4 regions of the Luteibacter sp. 329MFSha genome follow, and region 1 is predicted to be linked to each of the others. Evidence: riboswitches for the same ligand, from Rfam matches in the RefSeq annotation. Region 1 holds a riboswitch; each other region holds the start of a gene.

Region 1 (4,242 bases):
CCGCAGTCCGGGTTGATCCAGAGCTGGTCGGGGCGCAGGACCTGGAGCGCCCTGGCCACGAGGTCGGCCATTTCGGCCTCCGCCGGGACGCGCGGGGAGTGGATGTCGTAGACGCCGGGGCCGATCCCGTTCGGGTAGCGGAAGGTCGTGAAGGCCTCGAGCAGCTCCATCCGTGAGCGGCTCGTCTCGATCGAGATCACGTCCGCGTCCATCGCGGCGACCGCCTCGATGATGTCGTTGAACTCCGAGTAGCACATATGGGTGTGGACCTGCGTGCCGTCGCTGACGCCGCCCGCCGTGATGCGGAACGCGTCCACCGCCCAGGCGAGGTAGGCCGACCACGCCGCGCGTCGCAGCGGCAGGCCTTCGCGCAACGCCGGCTCGTCGATCTGCACGATGCCGATGCCCGCCTTTTCCAGGTCGTGCACCTCGTCGCGCAGCGCGAGGGCGATCTGTCGGCAGACCTCGTCGCGCGGCAGGTCGTCGCGCACGAACGACCACTGCAGCATCGTCACCGGTCCCGTGAGCATGCCCTTCATCGGCCGGTCGGTGAGCGACTGGGCGTACGCGGACCACGCCACGGTCATGGGCGCGGGACGCGCGACATCCCCGTAGATGACCGGTGGCTTCACGCAGCGCGAGCCGTAGCTCTGCACCCAGCCCAGCGACGTGAACGCGAAGCCCGCCAGCTGCTCGCCGAAGTATTCGATCATGTCGTTGCGCTCGGGCTCGCCATGCACGAGCACGTCGATGCCGGCCTCCTCCTGGAAGCGCACGGCGCGACGTACTTCGTCGCGCAGCACCTCGGCGTACGACGCGTCGTCGAGCCTGCCGGCGCGGTGCGCGGCGCGGGCGTTGCGCAATTCGGCGGTCTGCGGAAAGGAACCGATCGTCGTCGTCGGCAGGTCGGGCAGGGCGAACCGCTCCCGCTGGACCGCGGCGCGGAAGGCGTACGCCGAACGTCGCTGAGCGAACTGCGGCGTGAGGCCACGGACACGCGCACGCACATCGGCGCGCGCGACGTCCGGCGACGCGAGGCGCCGCGCCACGATCGCCTGCTGCCGCTGGAGGGCTTCGCGCGCGGAAGGTGATCCGACGACGGCGTCGGCGTAACGACGCAACTCGCCGATCTTCTGCCGCGCGAACGACAGCCACGCACCGATGTCGCCCGGCAGCCGCTTCTCTTCCGACGCGTCGATCGGCACGTGCAACAGCGAGCACGATGTCGAAAGCCAGAGACGTTCGTCGCCGAGGCGATCGCGCAGTGCCTCGACGCGGGGCAGGACAGCCTCGGGCGCGCTGAGCCAGATGTTGCGTCCGTCGAGGACGCCGGCGGAAAGCACGGTGTCGCGAGGCAGCGCGTCGATCAACGCATCGACCGACGCGCCACCGCGGACGAGGTCGACATGGATGCCCGCGACCGGCAGCGAGGCGGCGAGGTCGAGGTTGTCGCCGAGGTCGCCGAAATACGTGGCGAGGAGGATGCGTGCGCGCGAACGTTCCGCGATCCGCGCATACGCGTGGCGGTAGGCCTCGCGCGTCGGCTCGTCGAGATCGAGGACGAGCGCGGGCTCGTCGACCTGCACCCAGTCCGCGCCGGCGTCGGCCAGCGCGTGGAGCACGTCGATCCACGCGGGCAGCAGCGCGTCGAGCAGGGCGAGCGGATCGCTGCCGTCGACGGTCTTGGACAGACGAAGGAACGTGACCGGTCCCAGCAGCACCGGGCGCGCCACGTGCCCCGCGGCCATGGCCTCGCGGAATTCGGCGACCACCTTGGCCGGCCGGGCGCGGAACGTCTGTTCCGCGGACAGCTCCGGCACGATGTAGTGGTAGTTGGTGTCGAACCACTTCGTCATCTCGAGCGCGTGCAGGTCGAACGTATCGTCCTGGTGTCCGCGCGCCATGGCGAAGTAGCCCGCCAGCGGATCCTGCTCGTGCAACCGCCGGTAGCGCGGCGGAATGGCGTCGACCGTCACGGCGGCGTCGAGCACGTGGTCGTAGAGCGAGAAATCGTTCACCGACACGCTATCGGCGCCCGCCTTGCAAGCGAGCGACCAGTGCCGCAGGCGCAGTTCGCGCGCCGCGGACTGCAGTTCATCGGCGGAAACTTCGCCCTTCCAGTGGCCTTCGAGCGCGCGCTTCAATTCGCGGCGTCGGCCGATGCGGGGAAATCCGGGGTAGGTGACGTGTGGCATGCATGGATCCTCTTCGGGGAAAAGAGGAGGGAAGGGCGGCCGCCCACGCGCCGCCGTCCACCCGCACGCGATGCGTGCCGGTGGGCCGCGTCATGAGGGATGACCGTCGACCTTCGCCCCCGCGGGCGAACCGGGCGCCCGTCTTTCGACGGCACCCAGGTCGGACGGAACGGACGCGTCCATGACGACGCATGCGCTCCGGCCGGCGGCAGGTCTTCGGGCTCGTGGATGTGACGCCGTGGGGCGTCGCCTCGCCCGTCGCTTCCCGGATCGCCATCGATCCAGTGCCTGTGACGGGTTCGTCTCCACATACCGCTGCGGGGCAGCGCCGGAATCGCACCGGCTTCCCTCTTAGCTTTATCTCTCTATTCGAATATCGAGATAAAGACCGCTGGCAGCCGGCAAGGTAGTCGTCGACGGCCGGCAAGTCAATGCGCGCGCGCCGTGCACGCGGTAGCCGCGAGAATGCCCTGGTCGGCAAAGGAGCGAGGCATGGCGGGACGACACATCGTGATGGCCACGGTCGGGTCGCAGGGCGACCTGTTTCCGTTCCTGGCCGTCGGGCGCGAGCTGGTCGCGCGCGGGCACCGGGTCACGGTCGCCGCGCATGCGATCCACCGGGAGGCCGTCGCGGCGGCGGGACTCGCCTTCCTCCTTGCCAGCGGGATCGCGGAACCCGAGGACAAGGCAGCCTTCGCGGCCCGCGCGTTCCATCCCCTGCGCGGGCCGCGCTTCGTCGTGCGCGATCTCGCCGCGGCGGACGTCGCGGCAAGTTACGCCGCGCTCGCTCCCGTCTGCGCGGAGGCCGATGCGATAGTCACGACGACGCTGGCGTTCGCCGGGCAGATCATCGGCGAGACGGGGCGGCTCGCATGGCTCTCGGCCGTGCTGTCGCCGGCCGTCTTCCTTTCCGCGTGGGACCCGCCTGCGACGGGCTACGCGCGGCTCGACACGTTCCTGCGCGGTTCGCCACGGCGCGGCGGATGGTTGGGCCGCCTCGCGCGCACCGTCACGGCGCCATGGACGCGCCCGGTACGCGATTTCAGGGTGTCGCTGGGACTGCCGCCGGTTTCTCCGTGGGGCGATCCGTTCCATCAGGGACAGCACGCGCGCGACGGTGTCCTCGCGATGTACTCCCCGCTGCTCGGCGAGCCCCCGCCGGATGCGCCCGCGCGAACGCGTATCACAGGGCAGTGCCGTTACGCGCCCGGCGGCGACCGGCTCGCGCCGGAACTCGCCGCGTTCCTCGACGCGGGCGATGCGCCGATCGTCTACACGCTGGGCTCGGCCGCGGTGCACGCCGGGGCGTCGTTCCTGCGGGAAAGCATCGAGGCCTCCGTCGCGCTGCGGCGGCGCGCGGTGTTGTTGACCGGATCGCCCGAGATGCGCGCGCGTCTTCCGGCGGCGTTGCTGGAAGGTGTCCTCGTGCAGGAATACGCGCCGCATGGCGCGCTGTTCGCGCGCGCGGCGGCGGTCGTGCATCACGGTGGCGTGGGCACGACGCAGGAAGCGCTTCGCGCGGGACGCCCGCAACTCGTCGCGCCCCACGGCTTCGACCAGCCGGACAACGCGGCGCGCGTCGAGCGACTCGGCGTCGGGCGTGTGCTGCGCGCATCCCGCTATCGGGCGGATCGCGCGGCGGCATTGCTGCGCGAAGTGCTGGGCGACGATGCGGTGACGCGTCGTGCCGCGGACGCCGCGCGCGTGATCCAGCGCGAGGACGGTGCGCGCATTGCGGCCGATACGATCGAGGCCGCCATGCGGGAGCGCTGAGGGAGGCGTGCCCGCTGCCGCGGGATCGCCGATACGATCGGCTCCCACAGGCTGCCTGCCGAAGGGTGGGAGCCGATCGCATCGGCGACGGGTGCTCGCGTGTCCTCGCAAGATCGTGCACCCGAAGATCGTCGTCCTGCGAACGCGACGCGTACACGCGGGATATACCTGCCATGCTTATCTTTGGACGTTCACCACGCGGCATCGGGCGCGACGCGTACGACCGCGTCGCGCACCGGAGATATGCCATGTCACCCATCATTCGTTCACACCG
Region 2 (4,242 bases), on a different contig from region 1:
TGCCGGAAGGCAGGGGTGCCCCGTTCCGGATCGGTCTCAGCGCACCGGCGAATAGCGGACCGTCAGGTAATACGTCCGCCCGAGCTGGTTGTAGTACGACGCGGTCTCATAGCGCTTGTCGGCCACGTTGGCGACCCGACCCTGCACGCTCCACGCCGTGTCCAGGTGCCAGGTCGCGCGCAGGTCGGCCGTCGCGTAGCCGCCGAGACGGCGGGTGTTGGCCGCGTCGTCGTAGCTGTAGCCGGCCGAGTACACCGAACCGCCGACGGTGACGGGACCGAGGTCCTTGTCGAGGTCGGCGCGCGCGATGCGGCGCGGGCGGCGGGCGAGCAGGTTGTCCTTCTGGACGCCGTCGTCGCGGTTCTCCGGCTGCTGGAACGTCAGGTAGCCGCGCACGTGCCAGCCGTCGACATCGGCGCCGACCTGGCCCTCGAGGCCGCGGATGCGCGCCTTGCTCACGTTGATCGGGAGGAAGTTCGCGTCGAAGCCGATCAGGTCGTCCACCGTGGTCTGGTACGCGTTGACCGCCCAGTTCCACACGCCGGGACGGGCGGACAGGCCGATCTCCGCGGTCCGCGACTTCTCCGGCTTCAGGTCGACCGGCGCGCCGTACGGGTAGAACTCGTCGTTGAAGGTCGGCGCATGGAAGGCCGTGCCGTACGAGGCCGTGATCTTCATGCCGTTGTCGAAGCGGAAGCCGTAAGCCGCCGAGCCGGTGGTGTGATTGCCGAACTGCGTGTTGTGGTCGTGGCGCGCCGAGAGCTGGATCTCGTGAGGCCCGAACACGCCCTGGTAGAGGGCGAACACGCCGGTGTTGTTACGGGTGTCCTTGAGGTAATCCGTATCGCTCTTGAGCTTTTCCTGCTGGTAGTCGACGCCGACCGAGAGCGTCTGGTCCTTCGCCAGCGTGAAGTCGTTCTGCCAGGTGGCCTGGTTGCGCTTCGAATACAGATAACCCACGCGCGCCTTGTCGACACCGTAATCGACGAAGTCGAGCGTCTTGTCCGCGCCGTCGAGGTAATTGTCCGCGCGATCCTGGTTCTGGCCGAGGCTCAGCGACATGCGCCAGTCGGCCATCGCATCGAAGGCGAGCTTCGCGCCGGCCACCTGCTGCGAGCGGCGGGTGAAGTTCTGGAAGTCGCCGTCGTATTCGATGTCGCCCTTGCTGCGCAGCCAGCTGCCCGTCAACTCGGTGCCGTCGTCCCAGCGGTAGCCGCCCGAGAGCGCGCCGTTGTACGTGCGGTACGCGTCGTGATCGGGCTCGTCGGTGAAGCAGCCCTGGAACGCCGTGCCCGCGCCGATGCGGCAGGCATTGATGCCCGAGGTGTACTGGCCGCCGAGGCTGGCGTTGTACCAGGCGTGTCGCGTGCCGCCGGAGATCCCGATCTGTCCTGCCGTGTAACCGTGGCTGCCGCCGGTGACGGAGAGCGACGGTGTCGGCGCCTCGCCGGCCTGCCCGTGACGGGTGAATATCTGGATGACGCCGCCGATGGCGTCGGAGCCATAGAGCGACGAACGCGGCCCGCGGACGACCTCGATGCGGTCGATCTGGTCGACGGGCAGCTGCTCGTAGGCGGGCAGGCCCGCACCCACGGTACCGACGCGGACGCCGTCGACGAGCACCAGCGTGTGCGCGGAGTTCGTGCCGCGCATGAACAACGAGGTCTGCTGGCCGATGCCGCCGGTGTTGGCCACGTTGACCCCCGGCAGGCCCGTGAGCAGATCGCGCAGCTCGACCGGCTGCAGGCGCTCGATGTCCTCGCGCGTGATCACGGTGACCGGTGCGAGCACGTCGTCCACCGGCGTCGGCGCGCGGTTGGCGGTCACCACCACGGCATCGAGCTGATCGGGGGTGTCCGCGGCGTGCGCCATGGCGATGGACGACAGCAAGGCCGTCGCGAGCAGGGTCTTCTTCATGGAACCGTCTTCCTCCGCCGCGTGACGCGGCCATACGAAAGGTCGCGCGAGGAGGACGGGCACGAACGGCGAACGGGAAGCGAGACCCGGCGGCTGTCCGGATCCGCCCTCCGCGAATCGACCGAAACAGGAGCGCCCGCCAGGCAAGGGGCGGGTCGCTTCATCGGGCCGGTCTCCGGACTCGCGCGTGCCAGGACTGGCCGGAACCGGTGCCTTCCCGCTTTCGCAGTGGCGCGTGACCGGTTCCACGGGGCCCCTGACCGGGGCCATCCGTCGACGCTTACCGTTGCGGGGGCAGTGCCGGCCTTGCCACGAACGACGTGGCGCACCGGCTTCCCGTTTCATCCCCTGGCCGACGCCAGCGGGACACCCGAACGGCGCGGATGCTACCGCGCAGGGCCCCGAAAGTCACTGCGCCGATCGGTAGGAGCGGACCTGGCCGCGATTCACGTAAACGTTTACCGCACGATGGCAGATAACAAGCAAACCCTTGAAAAAGCGCAATTTGTTGTAATGAGGCTTAACATGCACTTGACCATCGCAAAATGATTCGATTACAACCGTAACAGATTGCCGTAAGGGGGCGATTTATTACGCCACGGGGAGAACGCGTCCCGGCGGCTGGATTTCCCGGGAGGGGAACAGGCTGGCGAGACGTGGTTTACGGCAATCGAGAACAACGTCCGGTCCGCGCTTTGTGACCGGCTTTTCTTGCGGTTTCCTGGGGAGACAAACATGCAACGTTCCGACTATCGCGCCGTAGCGATCCGCCGCTCCGCCCTCTGTTCAGCCCTCGCGCTCTGCTTCGCGAGCGGTGCCGTCCTGGCCCAGTCCAATGCGTCGGGTAATGTCTTCGGTCGCGTCGCGCAGCCGGAAGGTGCCGTCGTGCACCTGCAGAACCTCGATACCGGCCTCACGCGCGACGTCGGCGTCGACGCCGACGGTCGCTATCGCGCCAGCTCGCTTCCGGTCGGCCGCTACCGCGTGTCCGTCGAACGCAATGGCCAGACCGCCGAGACGCGCGACAACGTGCAGGTGAGCTTGGGCGGCGTCGACGTATCGTTCGGTGGCGCGGTCGCCAGCAGTGGCGAAGCCCAGACGCTCGAAGGCGTCCAGGTCACCGGCAACGCACTGCCCGCCATCGACGTCTCGCAGGTCGACTCGCGCACGGTGCTGACGTCCGAGCAGCTGCAGAAGCTGCCGCTCGCCCGCGACGTGACCGCCGCGGCGCTGCTCGCGCCCGGCGTGATCTCCGGCGACAGCCGCTACGGCAACGTCGCTTCGTTCGGTGGTTCGTCGGCATCCGAGAACCAGTACTACATCAACGGCTACGCGGTCACGAACGCGCTGACGGGCCTCGGCTTCACCAGCCTGCCGTACGACGCGATCGACCAGCAGCAGATCTTCACGGGTGGTTACGGCGCCGAATACGGCCGTTCGACCGGCGGCGTGATCAACATCGTGACGAAGCGCGGCGGCAACGAATGGAAGGGCGGCGTCGGCATGTATTTCCAGCCGGCCGGCCTGCGCCAGAGCCCGCGCAACATCTATCGCAAGAACGGCACGCTCTACCAGACGCGTTCCGGCAACAAGAGCACCGATACGCAGTACACCGGCTACATCAGCGGTCCGCTCATCAAGGACAAGCTGTTCCTGTTCGCGGCGGGTGACTTCACCCGTTCGAACAGCAAGTCGACCAGCGTCATCACCGCGCCGCAGAAGACCTACCAGGAGAACAAGGCCACGAAGTGGATGGCCAAGATCGACTGGAACATCACCGACAACCACCTCCTCGAGGTGACGGGTCTCGGCGACAAGACGAACACCGAGCGCAGCATCTACAAGTACGACTACGCGACGGGCCACCGCGCGGCGTACCTCGGTACCGACAACCTCAAGAACTTCGACGCCGGCCCGGGTTCCGCGCCCGGCGGCGACGTCTACATCGGCAAGTACACCGGCTACCTCACCGACGACCTGACGGTCACGGCGCTGTACGGTCACACGAAGACCCGCCACGAGCGCAACCTCGGCTACGCTGCGAATGCGAACTGCCCGTGGATCACCGACAGCCGCTCGGTGAACGTGCCCATCGTCGGCTGCGGCCTGGTGAACGGCACCGTGCTCGGCGAAGGCGCCGAGGACAAGACGCACGGCTACCGCCTCGACGTCGAGTACCGGATCGGCGACCACGACGTCCGCGTCGGTGTCGACAACCAGACCCTCGAATCGTACGCCGGCAACATCTACGAAGGCGGCTATCGCTGGGTCTACCAGGACGCCGGCGAAGTGCCGAACCGTCCGGACATCGTGCCGCCGCCCGGC
Region 3 (4,242 bases), 280 kb from region 1:
CCGGGCGCGATGCTTTTTGTGGAGGTGGTCGCGACGCCGAATCGCGGCCAGGTCCGCTCCAACGGAGGCGGGTTGGAGCGCACCCGGGCGCGATGCTTTTCGTGGGAGGTGGTCGCGACGCCGGATCGCGGCCAGGTCCGCTCCAACGAAGGCCCGTTGGAGCGCACCCGGGCGCGATGCTTTTCGTGGGAGGTGGTCGCGACGCCGGATCGCGGCCAGGTCCGCTCCAACGGAGGCGGGTTGGAGCGCACCTGGGCGCGATGCTTTTCGCGGAAGGTGGTCGCGACGCCGATCGCGGCCAGGTCCGCTCCAACGGAGGCGGGTTGGAGCGCACCCGGGCGCGATCGCAGGATGGGGGTGCGATCACAGCCACACGGCGTTCCAGTACGGATAGTCGTTCACGGACGAGACCAGGCCCGCGCGCAGTGGATTGCCTACGATGTATCTCGCCGCCTTGATCACCGAGTCCTCCGATCGAAGCGCTCTCTCATGGAAGCCGCGCTGCCAGATGGGTCCCCGTCCGACGGCACGCGCTGACGACGCCTTGAACCGGCTCATCAGCGTCGAAAGCGACTGATCCTGGAGTCGCACGAGCCCATGCCAGTGGTCAGGCATCAGGACCCACGCGAGGCACTCCGCGTCGCCCCACGTCGCCGCGTCATGACAGACGCGACTCGCCGCCCGTGCGGATGCGATGCAAGCGAATAGCGGATATCGCCGGTTGACGGCGGTCGTAACCAGGTAGACCTGGCCAGGTAGCGAGGCCCTGCCGAGGCGAAGTCGCGCGGTTCCGGATCGATGGGGCATATCGAACGATGTGCCAATGCGTGTACGGAGTTAAACGGAGGCTTGCCGTCGCTCGCTGAAGGCGCGGCCCGCGTCGTCCAGGTGGTCGTAGCGCCCAATCGCGGCCAGGTCCGCTCCAACGAAGGCGGGTTGGAGCGCACCTGGGCGCGATGCTTTTCGGCGGAGGTGATCGCGACGTCGATCGCGGCCAGGTCCGCTCCAACGGGGCGGTTGCTTTCCGTGGAGGTGGTCGCGACGCCGATCGCGGCCGGGTCCGCTCCAACGGGTTGCCGCGATGGCCGAGTCGGTGGGCGTGCCTGCGAAATGCCACAGCCGGAGCAGGGAATACGCCGTCGCCGCCGCGATCATGGTCCGATCGCCAGGGGGATCACACGCCATGCCACGCACGCCGGGACTCGACACGCTGCGCGCGATCGCCATCGTCTGGGTGATGCTGTTCCACAGCTACCTGGTCGGCGGACTAGGCGATGGTTTCGGGTTCCTGGAGCGTTCCGGATGGATGGGCGTCGACCTGTTCTTCGCGTTGAGCGGCTACCTGATCGGCTCGCAGGTGTTCGTGGCGCTGCGCGATCGGGGGACGATCGACCTCACCGCGTTCTACATGCGTCGGGCGACGCGTATTCTTCCGGCGTTCGTCGTCGTGCTCGCGCTTTACGCATGCTGGCCCGCCTGGCGCGAGACGCCGGGCATGCAGCCGTTGTGGCAGTTCCCGACCTTCACCTTCAACCTGCTCTTCGACAACGGCGACAACTACGCCTTCTCGCATGTCTGGTCGCTTTGCGTGGAGGAGCACTTCTACCTCCTGTTCCCTTTTCTCGCCATCCTCGGCAGCCGCGGATCGTCACCTGCGCGTTTCGTCGTCATGTGCACGGTGGTGATCGTGGGCGGCATGTGCCTGCGGGCATGGCTATGGCAGCACGAGATCGCGCCGCTGCGCGCGACCGGCGCGAACGTCGGCCTGGCGTACCTGCGCTACCTCTACTATCCGACCTGGTCGCGCCTCGACGGCCTGCTCGCGGGCGTGGTGCTGGCGGCGTGCCGCGTCTATCGGCCGGCGACCATGGCCTTTCTGCACGCACGGGAGGGCACCGTGCTGCTCGCCGCGGTTACACTCCTGGCGCTGGCGCTCGTCCTCTTCGATGGTGCGCGGACCGACTTCTGGCCCTGCGTCGTGGGCTATCCGCTGCTGGCGCTCGCTATGGCGCTGTTCGTCGCGGCAGCCAGTGGCGACACCTGGCTGGCGAGACTGCGGGTGCCTGGCACGGCGTGGCTCGCGGCGGCGTCGTATAGCCTCTACCTGAGCCACAAGGGCGTCTTCACGCTCGTGGACTCCGTTCTGGACGGCCATCTGGAAGGCCATCGCTTCGCGCGTTTCGTCCTCTATGCCGTCGCGACGCTCGCCGGCGGCGCGGCGCTGCACTACGCGGTGGAACGCCCTGTGCTGCGCTGGCGTGACCGCCGTCGTCACGCTTCCGCTACAATGCCGCCTCCCAAGGTGATCCATGGCGTCAGCGCCACGGATTGAAACGGGAATCCGGTGACGCGCGTGGCCTTAAGGCCTCGCGCCATTCCGGAGCTGCCCCCGCAACGGTAGGCGAGCAACGAGGTCGGCATCGAAGCCACTGTGTCCGCGAGACATGGGAAGGCGCCGTCCGGCAGGGTTCCATCCCTGCGCTCGCGAGCCCGGAGACCGGCCATGGGTTCACCGGACAGGCGGAGGGCCATGTCGTGGGTGGCTGGCCGTCGGCCGGCAGTCCCGCGTCTTCCTGCGTCCGTCCCTCGCCATTCATGCCGCACGGGTCGGTGCGGTTCGCAGGGAGTCACCCAGTGTCGTTTCGTTCTTCCACCCTCGCGGTCGCCATCGCGTCGGGTCTCGTCGTTCCCGTCGCGGCGTTCGCCGCCGACGCCTCTTCCGACCTCGACGGTGTCGTGGTCACGGCCAGCCGCACCGAGCAGACGCAGAACCAGGTGCTCGCCGCGTCCACCGTGATCGATCGCGCGGAGATCGAACGCCTGCAGCCGCGTTCGCTCGCCGACCTCCTCCGCGCCACGCCGGGCATCTCCATCGCGAACAACGGCGGCCCCGGGAAGTCGACGTCCGTGTTCCTCCGCGGCACGGAATCGGACCACGTGCTCGTGCTCGTCGACGGCGTGAAGATCGGCTCCGCGACCTCCGGCACCGCCGCGTTCCAGGACATTCCCGTCGACCAGATCGAGCGCATCGAGATCGTGCGCGGTCCCTATTCGAGCCTGTACGGCTCCGACGCGCTCGGTGGCGTCATCCAGATCTTCACCCGCCATCCGCAGGGCGCCTTCGCACCGAATGTCTCCGTCGGCGTCGGCAGCTACGACACGCTGCGTGGCGCGGTGGGCTTCGCCGGCCGCGGCACGCAGGGCTGGTATTCGGTGGAGGCGAGCCATGAAAAGACCGACGGCATCAACGCGTGCCGCGGCAAGCCCAGTCCGCGCGGCGCGGGTTGCTACACGTACGAACCGGATCGCGACGGCTACCGCAACAACGCGCTGTCGCTGAAGGGCGGCTGGCGCTTCGACGAACAGTGGGACGCCGACGCGACCGCGACGCGCACCGAGGGTCGCAACCACTACGACGGCACCAGCAGCAACTTCGCGGAGTCGGCGACGCAGGTGCTTGGCGGTCGCGTGAGGTACAAGCCCGCGAAGGACGTGCTCGTGACGGCCAATGTCGGTCGCAGCGAAGACCTGTCCACCGACTACCTGTATGGCGACTATGCCGACACGTTCAACACGCACCGCGACCTCGCCTCGTTGCAGGCCGACATCGGCCGTGTGGGTGGCGCGGCCGGCCTCACGACCCTCGGCTTCGACTGGCAGCGCGACCGCGTCGTGGGCAGCACGGATTACTTCGTGGACGCCCGGCGCAACCATGCCCTGTTCGCGCAGTGGCAGCAGGAGTTCGGCGACAACTCGCTGCAGGCGAGCCTGCGCCGGGACGAGAACAGCCAGTTCGGCGGAAAGACGACGGGCAGCCTGCAATACGGCTACGCGCTCACGAAGTCGCTGCGCGTTACCGGCAGCTACGGCACGGCGTTCAAGGCACCCACGTTCAACGACTTGTACTACCCGGACTACGGCAATCCGGACCTGCAGCCGGAAACGTCGCGGAACTGGGAGCTCGGGCTGCGCGGCACCCCGGGCTGGGGAAACTGGTCGTTCAGCGCGTTCCAGAACCGCATCGATCACCTCATCGTGTTCGACTCGAGCCTGACCGGCCCGCTGTTCCCGTTCGGCGGCGCCAACAACATCGACAAGTCGCGCATCCGTGGTGTCGAGCTGTCCGGCGACACCACCCTCGGCGACTGGCGTCTCGCCGGCAACGCCACGTGGCTGCAGCCGGAAGATCGCGGCGACGACGCCTCGCGCGGCAACCTCTTGCCGCGTCGCGCGCGCCGTACC
Region 4 (4,242 bases), on a different contig from region 1:
GGTGAACAGGAGATCGATCGCGATACCGCTTTCGATGATCGAGAGCGCGCTCTGCGCGTCGCGCGCCTTGAGCACGCGATAGCCGAGGTCGCCGAGCATGCCGACGACGGTCTCGCGCACGGCGTCGTCGTCTTCCACGACCAGCACGGTTTCGTCACCACCACGCACGCCTTCCTCCTCGACCGCGACGACGCGGTCCTCGCTCTGCGTCGAACGCGGCAGGTAGATCTTCACGGTGGTGCCGTGGCCGGGTTCGCTGTAGATCTTCACGTGACCGCCGGACTGCTTGACGAAGCCGTACACCATGGACAGGCCCAGGCCCGTGCCCCGTCCTTCGGGCTTGGTCGTGAAGAACGGTTCGAAGACCTGCTCGATGATCTCCGGGGGAATGCCGGTGCCCGTATCGGTGACCGCGATCATCACGTACTGGCCCGGACGCAGATCGCCATGGGCGTCCGCGTACGTCGCGTCCAGCAGCGCGTTGCCGGCCTCGATCGTGAGCTTGCCCTGCCCTTCCATCGCGTCGCGGGCATTGATCGCCAGGTTGAGCAGCGCGTTCTCCACGTTGCCCGGGTCGATGAGCGTGTTCCACAGGCCGCCCGCGACCACGGTTTCCACCTCGATGGCCTCGCCGAGCGCGCGCCGGAGCAGGTCGTCCATGTCGCGGACGAAGCGGCCGATGTTCACCACCTTGGGCGCGAGCGGCTGGCGGCGGCCGAAGGCGAGCAGCTGGGCGGCGAGCTTCGTGCCGCGCGTGACGCCGGCCATGGCGTTGGCGACGCGACGCTCGGCGCGCGCGTTGCCGGCGATGTCCGCCCCGAGCAGCTGGAGGTTGCCGCTGATGACCTGCAGCAGATTGTTGAAGTCGTGCGCGACGCCGCCGGTCAATTTGCCGATGGCGTCCATCTTCTGGGCCTGGCGGAGCTGGCCGTGGGTGATCCCCAGTGCCATGTCGCCGTCGCCCTGGGTCCAGCCACCATCGACCGCGCCCGCGGGCTGGAAGGTCCCGAGCACCACCGGCCCGAGGGTCTGATCGTTCCAGGCTTCGAAAGCGACCCGCCACGGGCCACCGGTCCCCGTCGCGATCTGGAAGCCGCGCGCGGTGTCTTCATCGGGCGCTGCCAGCGCCGCCTCGACGCGTTCGCGCCCCTCGGCGTTCCACATCGACAGGAAGCCCCCTTCGGGCATCCGGCCGGCGGCCCACGCGTTCGCGTACAGGATGTCCCCGGCGGGAGAAAGCGCCACGAATCCATAAGGAAGCGAATCGAGCGACCGGGAGATGAGGCTGTGGTCCTGCAGCGCGAGCGACGGGGGCATCGGGCCTCTATGGGTCCGCAAAAAGAAGTTCACAGTTTATCGTCGGACCCCGGTCAACTTTGTGTAGACGACCTTCACATCGTGCGAAGGGCGGCAGGGCGCGGCGTATCAGGGACATAGCAGGTGACCCCACATCTTGTGTTGACCCACCGCAGGTCCGCCTATATCGTGTGTCGCGTTGGTGTCCGGCGAGGCGCGACTGCCCGTCGGACTTAAAAGGGAATCCGGTGCGAATCCGGAACTGCCCCGCAGCGGTAAGTGGAAACGACCCCGTCATCAGCACTGGCCCTCCGGGGGCTGGGAAGCGACGGGCTAGGTCGGCCCGAAGGCCCTCGTCCACGAGTCCGAAGACCTGCCGACAGTCGGTGCCCAGCGCGGCGCCGATTCGTGGTGACGGCTTCCGCGGGGAGGCACGTCGCGGACCGGAGCGCCTTCGTGCGCGCTCCGTCGCGACCCTTTCCGCCCGGCCCGAACCGCGTCGAGACCCGTTCGAGGGAACGGGAGTCCGGACACGGCCCTGGGGCACGCCAATGACGATCACGATGGATTCCTCCGCGCGCGAGCGCACCGAGACGGCCGACGCCGCCGTCACCACTTCGACCACGGCCGCCAGCACGGCACCGGCCGCCGGCTACCGCAACGACGCGCCGCCGGCCTTCACCCTGACGCCCCCGCACAACCCGGGCCAGATGCGCGTGACCAAGCGCAACGGCGGCCAGGAAGCCGTGGACGTGAACAAGATCGTGCGCGCGGTGACGCGCAGCGCCGACGGACTGTTCGCGGTCGATCCCATGCGCGTGGCGCTGAAGACGATCGGCGGCCTCTACGACGGCGCGACCACCCAGGAGCTCGACCAGCTCTCGATCCGCACCGCGGCGGCGCTCACCGCCGAGGAGCCGGAGTACGGCCAGCTCGCCGCGCGCCTGCTCGCCGCCTTCGTCGACAAGGAAGTGTCGGGCCAGGACATCCACTCGTTCTCGCAGTCGATCTCGACCGGCTTCGAGCTGGGCATCCTCAACGAGCGCCTCCGCGATTTCGTGCAGGTGAACGCGCGCAAGCTCAACGACGCCGTCGATACCTCCGCCTCGCGCCGCTTCGAATACTTCGGCCTGCGCACGGTCTACGACCGCTACCTTCTGCGCCATCCGACGAAGCGGTTCGTCATCGAGACGCCGCAGTACTTCTTCATGCGCATCGCGTGCGCGCTCGGCGGGAACGACGTGGCCGAGACGCTCGAGCTGTACCGCATGCTCTCGTCGCTGGAATACCTCGCCAGCTCGCCGACGCTGTTCAACGCCGGCACCGCGCACGAGCAGCTCTCGTCGTGCTTCCTGCTCGATTCGCCGCAGGACGCGCTGGAGTCGATCTACGCCAAGTACGGCGACGTCGCGCAGCTGTCGAAGTTCGCCGGTGGCATCGGCCTCGCCTACTCGCGCATCCGTTCGCGCGGTTCCCTGATCAAGGGCACCAACGGTCATTCGAACGGCCTCGTGCCGTGGCTGAAGACGCTGGACGCTTCCGTCGCCGCGGTGAACCAGGGCGGCAAGCGCAAGGGCGCCGCCTGCGTGTACCTCGAATCGTGGCACGCGGACATCGAGGAATTCCTCGAGCTGCGCGAGAACACCGGTGACGACGCGCGCCGCACGCACAACCTGAACCTCGCCAACTGGGTGCCCGATCTCTTCATGCGCCGCGTGGAGACCGACGGCGACTGGTCGCTGTTCGATCCCAAGATCGTGCCGCACTTCGTCGACACGTGGGGTCCGGCGTTCGACGCCGCCTACGAGAAGGCGGAGGCCGACGGCCTCGCCGTCAAGTCGATCAAGGCACGCGAACTCTACGCCCGCATGCTGCGCTCGCTCGCGCAGACGGGTAACGGCTGGATGACGTTCAAGGACCGCTCGAACGCCACCAGCAACCAGACGGCGCTGGCGAAGAACGTCATCCACCTGTCGAACCTGTGCACCGAGATCCTCGAGGTGACCAACGAGAACGAGACCGCGGTGTGCAACCTCGGCTCCGTGAATCTCGCCCGCCATGTGGTCGACGGCGCGTTCGACTTCGACAAGCTCGCCGCGACCGTGCGCACCGCCGTGCGCCAGCTCAACCGCGTGATCGACCTGAACTTCTATCCGATCGCCACGGCGAAGACGGCGAACCTGAAGTGGCGCCCGGTCGGCCTCGGCGTGATGGGCCTGCAGGATGTCTTCTTCAAACTGCGCCTGCCGTTCGATTCGGACGAGGCACGCGCGCTGTCGACGCGCATCCAGGAAGAGATCTACTTCCACGCGCTGTCGATGTCGAACGAGATCGCCGAACGCGACGGCGCCCACCCGGGCTTCGACGAGAGCCGCGCCGCCAACGGCGAGCTGCAGTTCGACTACTGGCCGGCCGCGACGCCGACCGGAAAGGACGACCGCTGGGCGAAGCTACGCGAGAACATCAAGGCGAAGGGCCTGCGCAACTCGCTGCTGATCGCCATCGCGCCGACCGCGACGATCGCCTCGATCGCCGGCTGCTACGAATGCATCGAGCCGCAGGTGTCCAACCTCTTCAAGCGCGAGACGCTGTCGGGCGACTTCCTCGTCGTCAACCGCTACCTCGTCGAGGAGCTCAAGACGCTCGGCCTGTGGACCGCGGACATCCGCGACCAGATCAAGCTGGCCGAAGGCTCCGTGCAGGGCATCGCCGCGATCCCGGCCGAGCTGCGCGCGGTGTATCGCACCACGTGGGAGCTGCCGCAGAAGGCCCTGATCGACCTGGCCGCCGCGCGCGGCGCATACATCGACCAGAGCCAGTCGCTGAACCTGTTCATGGAGAACCCGAACATCGGGCAGCTGTCGTCCATGTACATGTACGCGTGGAAGGCCGGCATCAAGACGACCTACTACCTGCGCTCGCGGCCGGCCACCCGTATCGCGAAGA

What was found. A riboswitch is a leader RNA that binds a small molecule or an ion and turns the genes downstream of it on or off. The one in region 1 is predicted to bind cobalamin.
Region 2: another riboswitch for cobalamin. It lies ahead of BMW54_RS15650 (TonB-dependent receptor domain-containing protein); the one in region 1 lies ahead of metE (5-methyltetrahydropteroyltriglutamate--homocysteine S-methyltransferase).
Region 3: another riboswitch for cobalamin. It lies ahead of btuB (TonB-dependent vitamin B12 receptor); the one in region 1 lies ahead of metE (5-methyltetrahydropteroyltriglutamate--homocysteine S-methyltransferase).
Region 4: another riboswitch for cobalamin. It lies ahead of BMW54_RS17205 (ribonucleoside-diphosphate reductase subunit alpha); the one in region 1 lies ahead of metE (5-methyltetrahydropteroyltriglutamate--homocysteine S-methyltransferase).

What each region holds. Positions count from the first base shown of each region.
Region 1 is NZ_FOJE01000002.1:286,677-290,918, forward strand. It holds gene metE (5-methyltetrahydropteroyltriglutamate--homocysteine S-methyltransferase) at 1-2,195, opposite strand, end outside; cobalamin riboswitch at 2,385-2,603, opposite strand; gene BMW54_RS12575 (glycosyltransferase) at 2,688-3,968, shown strand; gene BMW54_RS12580 (membrane-bound PQQ-dependent dehydrogenase, glucose/quinate/shikimate family) at 4,217-4,242, shown strand, end outside.
Region 2 is NZ_FOJE01000004.1:1,961-6,202, reverse strand. It holds gene BMW54_RS15650 (TonB-dependent receptor domain-containing protein) at 37-1,917, opposite strand; cobalamin riboswitch at 2,066-2,306, opposite strand; gene BMW54_RS15645 (TonB-dependent receptor) at 2,653-4,242, shown strand, end outside.
Region 3 is NZ_FOJE01000002.1:10,612-14,853, forward strand. It holds gene BMW54_RS11340 (REP-associated tyrosine transposase) at 364-807, opposite strand; partial or broken gene BMW54_RS11345 (acyltransferase) at 1,184-2,272, shown strand; cobalamin riboswitch at 2,284-2,521, shown strand; gene btuB (TonB-dependent vitamin B12 receptor) at 2,635-4,242, shown strand, end outside.
Region 4 is NZ_FOJE01000005.1:30,300-34,541, forward strand. It holds gene BMW54_RS17200 (response regulator) at 1-1,317, opposite strand, end outside; cobalamin riboswitch at 1,480-1,692, shown strand; gene BMW54_RS17205 (ribonucleoside-diphosphate reductase subunit alpha) at 1,860-4,242, shown strand, end outside.